Plantactinospora sp. BC1: one gene and its partner. The protein of the gene in region 2 interacts with the protein of the main gene of each other region in a pairwise test. Links are inferred from orthologs where the notes say so. Each region holds a gene or a part of one and is shown on either strand. Other genes may lie near its edges. The genes, in order: lpdA and pcrA.

Region 1 (3,273 bases), 450 kb from region 2 along the record:
GACGGTGGAGAGGTCGACGCCCTGGTCGCTGGCGAGCTTGCGTACCAGCGGGGTGACGTAGCCGGCACCGTTCTCCCCGGAGGGCGCCGGGGCCGGCGCGGGAGCCCGGGTACCGGTCGGGGCGGGTTGGGCCGCCCGCTCGGTCCGGGCCGGCTGCTCGGAACGCTCGGTCTCCGGCGCCGGGGTCTGGTACGACGCACCGGCCGCCGGTGCCGCCTGCTTCGCGGGCTCCGGCTCCGGCTCCGGCTCGGGCTCGGGCTCGGGTGCCGGCTTCGCGGCCTCAGGTGCCGGCTTCGCGGCCTCGGGAGCCGGCTTCGCCGGTTCGGCGGCCGGGGCGGCACCTCCGGCGGCACCGATCACCGCCAGGTCGGCACCGACCGGCGCGGTCTCGTCCTGGCTGACCCGGATCTCCAGCAGGGTGCCGGCGACCGGGGAGGGGATCTCGGTGTCCACCTTGTCGGTGGAGACCTCGACCAGCGGCTCGTCGGCCTCGACGGTGTCGCCGACCTCCTTCAGCCAGCGGGTCACCGTGCCCTCGGTGACGCTCTCGCCCAGCGCCGGCATCTTGAGGACGGTGCCGGAGTCGCCGGCCGGCGCGGTCTGCGCGGCCACCGTCTCCGGCTCGGCCTGCTGCTGCTCCTCGGCCTGCTCCGGCTCGCCGGCCGGCTCCTCGGCCGGGGCCGCCGCCTCGGCGGGTGCCTGCTCCGCCTCGGCCGCCTCCGGCTGGGCCGGCCGGGCCTCGCCGCCCGCCTCGCCGTCGCCGTCGATCACCGCCAGCTCGCTGCCGACCTCGGCGGTCTCGTCCTCGCTCACCACGATCCGGGCCAGCACGCCGGCCGCCGGGGAGGGGATCTCGGTGTCGACCTTGTCGGTGGAAACCTCCAGCAGGGGCTCGTCGACCTCGACGCGGTCGCCCTCCTGCTTCAACCACCGGGTGACGGTGCCCTCAGTGACGCTCTCGCCCAGCCGGGGCATGGTGACCGATACCGGCATCTTTCAAGACTCCTTCGTGGCCTGTGCGTTCCTGGCCCGGTTGGTGCCGGGCGGGCGCGGAGATTCTGTGGTCAGGCGTGTGCGTGCAGCGGCTTGCCGGCCAGGGCCATGTGGGCCTCGCCGAGCGCCTCGCTCTGGGTGGGGTGGGCGTGGATGAGCTGCGCCACCTCGGCGGGGTACGCCTCCCAGTTGAAGATGAGTTGCGCCTCGCCGACCAGCTCGCCGACCCGGGCCCCCACCATGTGCAGGCCGACCACGGGACCGTCGTCGACCCGTACCAGCTTGACGAAGCCGGCGGTCTTGAGGATCTGGCTCTTGCCGTTGCCACCGAGGTTGTAGTTGTAGGTCTTCACCTTGTCGGCGCCGTACTGCTCCTTGGCCCGGGCCTCGGTGAGCCCGACCGAGGCCAGCTCCGGGTCGGAGTAGGTGACCCGGGGGATGCCGTTCTCGTCGATCACGGCAGGGTTGCGGCCGGCGATCTCCTCGGCCACGAAGATGCCCTGCTGGAAGCCCCGGTGCGCGAGCTGGAGGCCGGGCACGATGTCGCCGACGGCGTAGACGTTCGGCACCCCGGTGCGCAGCCGCTCGTCGGTGATCACGAAGCCCCGGTCGAGCTTGACGCCCTGCTCCTCGTAGCCGAGGTTGGCGGTGTTCGGGCCACGGCCGACGGCCACCAGCAGCACCTCGGCCTCGAAGGTCTCGCCACCCTCGATAGTGACCTTGACGCCCTTCTCGGTGTGCTCCACCTTCTCGAACCGCTTGCCGGTCTTGAAGGCGATGCCGCGCTTGCGGAACGCCCGCTCCAGCGCCTTGGAGGACTCCTCGTCCTCGGCCGCGACCAGCCGGGGCAGCGCCTCGATGATGGTGACGTCGACGCCGAAGGACTTCCAGACGCTGGCGAACTCGACGCCGATCACGCCGCCGCCGAGCACGATCGCCGAGGTCGGCACCCGGTCCAGGGTCAGGGCGTGGTCGCTGGTGATCACCCGCTCGCCGTCGATCTCCAGGCCGGGCAGGGACCGGGCGTACGAGCCGGTGGCCAGGATGACGTTGCGGCCGGTGTAGCGGGCGCCGTTCGCCTCGACGGTGTCGGCGGAGACGAGCCTGCCCTCACCCTCGACCACGGTGATCTTGGCGCCCTTGATGAGTCCTTGCAGGCCCTTGTAGAGCCGCGAGATCACGCCGTCCTTGTACGAGTTGACGCCGGCCATGTCGATGCCGACCAGCTCGGCCTTGACACCGAACTGCTCCGACTCGCGGGTCTGGTCGGCGATCTCGGCCGCGTGCAGCAGCGCCTTGGTGGGGATGCAGCCGTTGTGCAGGCAGGTGCCGCCGACCTTGCCCTTCTCGATCATCGCGACCGAGAGGTCCAGTTGGGCGGCGCGCAGCGCCGCCGCGTACCCGCCGCTGCCACCCCCGAGGATGACGACATCGAACGTTCCGCCGTTCGGCTCGCTCACAGTTAACTCCCAGGTCGCGTCGCTGCTACGAGGGTGATGCCGGTCAACCGGGCATACCGCCACCCCGGTCGGGTTCTCCGCCCGGCGTGGCGTGGACTTTCTCCGGAACTGACAGTCGCCGACCGGGGAGCGCCCACCTCGGTCATCTTGTCACTAGTGGAAGCGGGCCGCGTACCGAGGTGCCCAAGGACACGTCGTCGGGACGTACGCTTGCCGGAAGTCGCCAGTTTCGTCGCGGGGCGGCCGTGCCGGGGAGGAGAGGGTCGGGTTGGCCTGGTTTCGCCGACGCAAGAAGGCTGTTGTCACGGCGGGTGACCGTCCCGCCAGCCGTGCCGATCTTGACCATCTTGAACAGTTCGTCCGGTCGAAGCGCGGTGTCGAGGCGTTCATCGAGCCCCGGACGACCGTGACCGAGACCACCGTCATGCTGATCGCGCACGACGGCGAATGGACCCGGCGCCGGATCGACGGCCCGGACGGCGCCCGGCGGTTCGCGCACAAGATGGCGATCCCGATCTACGACGTGCGGCTGGTCGGCTATCCGCAGCGGATGCGCGACTTCAACGAGCGCCGCAAGCGGCGGCCCACGGCCTGACCGCCCGGCCGCCGACCCCGCCGGAGGGGTCGGCGGCGCACGGCGTCAGTCGTTCGCGGCGATGTCGTCGACCAGCTCCAGCAGGGTACGCACCGGCACCCCGGTGCCGCCCTTGGTCCAGTACCCGGTCGGCTCGCCCGAGTGGTAGCTCGGCCCGGCGATGTCGATGTGCGCCCACGGCACCTCGTCGGCGACGAACTCGCGCAGGAAGACACCGCCCTGGAG
Region 2 (3,327 bases):
CCTCCCCGACCCCGAGCGCGACCGCGACGCCGACCCCGGCCACCACCGCGACCACCCGGCCGCCGACCCCCAAGCCGAGCCGGAGCAGCGCCTCCGCGAAGGCGGCCAGCCCGACCGCCCGGAAGGCGGCCGCCTGGGTCGACCCGATGCCGGGCGCCGGCGTCACCTCCTGCTACGGGATGCGCTGGGGGACGATGCACGCCGGCATCGACCTGGCGATGCCGGCCGACACCCCGATCCGGGCCGCCGGAGCCGGCACGGTGGTCGACGCCGGCTGGGCCTTCGCCGGGTACGGCATCTCGGTGGTCGTCGACCACGGCAACGGCTGGCTCACCCACTACGCCCACCAGAGCCGGACCGTGGTGAGCGTCGGCGACCGGGTCAAGCCCGGCCAGGTGATCGGGTACGAGGGTGCCACCGGCGACGCCACCGGGCCGCACCTGCACTTCGAGGTGCACAACGGGCTCTGGAACCAGGTCGACCCGGCGCCGTGGATGCGGGCCCGTGGGGTCGACCTGGGCTGCTGAGCCCGGTCGGCGGTCGAGCGGGAACTCGGGCCGCCCGGCGGAAGGTCAGAGCTTGTCGATCGGGGCGTGCCGGAGCACCAGCCAGAGCGTCTGGTCACCGAAGTCGATCTGCGCCCGGGCACCCGAACCGTGCCCCTCGACCGCCAGCACCCGGCCGAGACCGTAGCGCTGGTGGTTGACCCGATCCCCGGCGGCGACCTTGGGCGGCTGCTTCAACTCGCTCGCCGTACTGAGCCGACTGCCGTCGATGCCGAGCCGCGAGGCTAGCTGGGCGGCCTTCGGCGTACCCCCGGAGAAGCCGCCGCCCCGGTAGGCGCCGGAGCGGTCCTCGGAGCCGGACCGGCCACCCACCCCGCCGCCGGTCCCCGACCACGAGGTGTAGGCGGCCCCGGTGCGTTCCCAGCGGACCAGGTCGCCCGGCAGCTCGTCGACGAACCGGGACGGCGGGTTGTAGGACGGCTGCCCCCAGGCCGACCGGGTCACCGCCCGGGAGAGGTAGAGCCGCTTGCGGGCCCGGGTGATCCCGACGTACGCCAGCCGGCGCTCCTCCTCCAGCTCCCGGTTGTCGCCGAGCGCCCGCAGGTGCGGGAAGACGCCGTCCTCCAGGCCGGTCAGGAAGACCACCGGGAACTCCAGCCCCTTGGCGGTGTGCAGGGTCATCAGGGTGACCACGCCCTGGTGGTCGGGGTCGTCCGACGGCACCTGGTCGGCGTCGGCGACCAGCGCCACCTGCTCCAGGAAGCCGGCCAGGGTGGCACCCGGACCGCCCTCCTCGGCCAGCGCCTCCACCCGTTCGGTGTACTCCCGGGCGACGCTGACCAGCTCCTGGAGGTTCTCCACCCGGCCGGCGTCCTGCGGGTCGATGCTCTCCTCCAGCTCGCCGAGGTAGCCGGAGCGGGTGAGGGCCGCCTCCAGCACCTCCTCCGGCAGGGCGGTCTCGGCCAGCTCCCGCAACCCGTCGAGCAGGCTGACGAACTCGGCGATCGAGTTGGCCGCCCGGGTGGAGATGCCGGGCGCCTCGGCGGCCCGGCGCAGCGCGGCGCCGAACGAGATCCGGTCCCGGGTGGCCAGCGCCTCCACGCAGGCCTCGGCCCGGTCGCCGATGCCCCGGCGGGGGGTGTTCAGGACCCGCCGGATGCTCACCGTGTCGTCGTCGTTGACCACGGCGCGGAGGTAGGCCAGGGCGTCCCGGACCTCCTTGCGCTCGTAGAACCGGACCCCGCCGACCACCTTGTAGGGCAACCCGACCCGGATGAAGACCTCTTCGAAGACCCGGGACTGCGCGTTGGTGCGGTAGAAGACCGCCACGTCGCCCGGGCGGGCCGCGTCGGAGTCGCAGAGCCGGTCGATCTCCCGGCCCACCCAGTCCGCCTCGGCATGCTCGGTGTCGGCGACGTAGCCGACGATCTGCTCCCCCGCGCCCTCCTCGCTCCAGAGCCGCTTCGGCTTGCGCGAGCTGTTCCGCTCGATCACCGCGTTGGCGGCGTTCAGGATCGTCTGGGTGGAGCGGTAGTTCTGCTCCAGCAGGATCGTCCGGGCGTCGGTGAAGTCCCGTTCGAACTCCAGAATGTTCCGGATCGTCGCGCCCCGGAACGCGTAGATCGACTGGTCGGCGTCGCCGACCACGCAGAGCTCGGCCGGCTCGACCCCGGGCGTACCGCCGACCAGCTCCTTGACCAGGGTGTACTGCGCGTGGTTGGTGTCCTGGTATTCGTCGACGAGTACGTGCCGGAACCGGCGACGGTAGCTCTCGGCGACGTGCGGGTGCGACTGGAGCAGGTGCACCGTCGTCATGATCAGATCGTCGAAGTCGAGTGCGTGCGCCTCGGTCAGCCGCCGCTGGTAGAGGGTGTACGCCTCGGCCAGCGCCCGCTCGTTCGGCCCCTTCGCCCGGGCGGCGAACGTCTCCGGGTCGACCAGCTCGTTCTTCAGGTTGGAGACCTGGGTGGTCAACCCCCGGGCCGGGTAGCGCTTCGGATCGAGGTCCAGCTCCCGGGTGACCATCTGCATCAGCCGGCGCGAGTCGTCGGCGTCGTAGATCGAGAACGTCGACTTCAGCCCGGCGTGCTCGTGCTCGGCCCGCAGGATGCGTACGCAGGCGGAGTGGAACGTCGACACCCACATCAACCGGGCTCTCGGCCCGACCAGCGCGGCGACCCGGTCCTTCATCTCCCCGGCCGCCTTGTTGGTGAAGGTGATCGCGATGATCTGCCCCGGATGCACGTCCCGGGCAGCGAGCAGGTAGGCGATCCGGTGGGTCAGCACCCGGGTCTTGCCCGAGCCGGCGCCGGCCACGATCAGCAGCGGCGCCCCGGAGTGGGTCACCGCGTCCCGCTGTGGCCCGTTCAGCCCGGCCAGCAGGGCCTGCGGGTCGGGGCCGGACGGCCGGTGCCGGGGCGCGTCCGGGGCCGGAGGGACGGAGGGCGGCGGAGGTTCGAAGAGAGCATGCATCGCCCCGCGAGTCTATGCCGCCGGGCAGACAACGTACGCCTGCGCCGGGCCCGTACCCGGCTCCGCCGCCCCGGGTACCGCTCCCGCCGGGCGCTCCGGCGGCGGTCCGCGGGCATCGCCGATGTGCTTGCCAAGACACCGCTGGCTGGGCATACTCAAACCCGTGATCCGTCGGGCGCAGGCTTACTTTTACTACGGCTCCGGGAGTCCGGCAGCCGTGGGTCGCGCCTGAACATGACCTACGAAAAGCCCCGGGCTCCTGGAGCCCGGGGCTTTTCGCGTCGGGATCCAGGCACCGGGGGCCTAGCTGGCAAGGAGGACCCCATGGCGACAGAGGTGGCGGCAGAGG

What was found.
Region 1: the proteins of pcrA (region 2) and lpdA interact in binary tests that used the Escherichia coli proteins (3 or more experiments, as listed by UniProt). The link is inferred for Plantactinospora sp. BC1 from one-to-one orthologs.

The regions. Positions count from the first base shown.
Region 1 is NZ_CP028158.1:8,004,142-8,007,414, reverse strand. Bases 260-3,221 are described here. They hold lpdA (dihydrolipoyl dehydrogenase), read right to left. Parts: upstream 2,454-3,221; coding sequence 1,065-2,453; downstream 260-1,064. Other genes in these bases: C6361_RS35130 (leucyl aminopeptidase), read right to left, coding at 3,094-3,221; C6361_RS35135 (hypothetical protein), read left to right, coding at 2,722-3,048; sucB (2-oxoglutarate dehydrogenase, E2 component, dihydrolipoamide succinyltransferase), read right to left, coding at 260-993. In the rest of the region: more of sucB, read right to left, coding at 1-259; more of C6361_RS35130, read right to left, coding at 3,222-3,273. UniProt on the Escherichia coli protein: Lipoamide dehydrogenase is a component of the glycine cleavage system as well as of the alpha-ketoacid dehydrogenase complexes.
Region 2 is NZ_CP028158.1:7,549,959-7,553,285, reverse strand. What follows is about bases 276-3,291. They hold pcrA (DNA helicase PcrA), read right to left. Parts: upstream 2,979-3,291; coding sequence 573-2,978; downstream 276-572. Other genes in these bases: C6361_RS33160 (M23 family metallopeptidase), read left to right, coding at 276-527. In the rest of the region: more of C6361_RS33160, read left to right, coding at 1-275; C6361_RS33150 (chorismate mutase), read left to right, coding at 3,303-3,327. UniProt on the Escherichia coli protein: A helicase with DNA-dependent ATPase activity. Unwinds DNA duplexes with 3'-5' polarity. Translocates on single-stranded DNA with 3'-5' polarity. Initiates unwinding more efficiently from a nicked substrate than double-stranded DNA.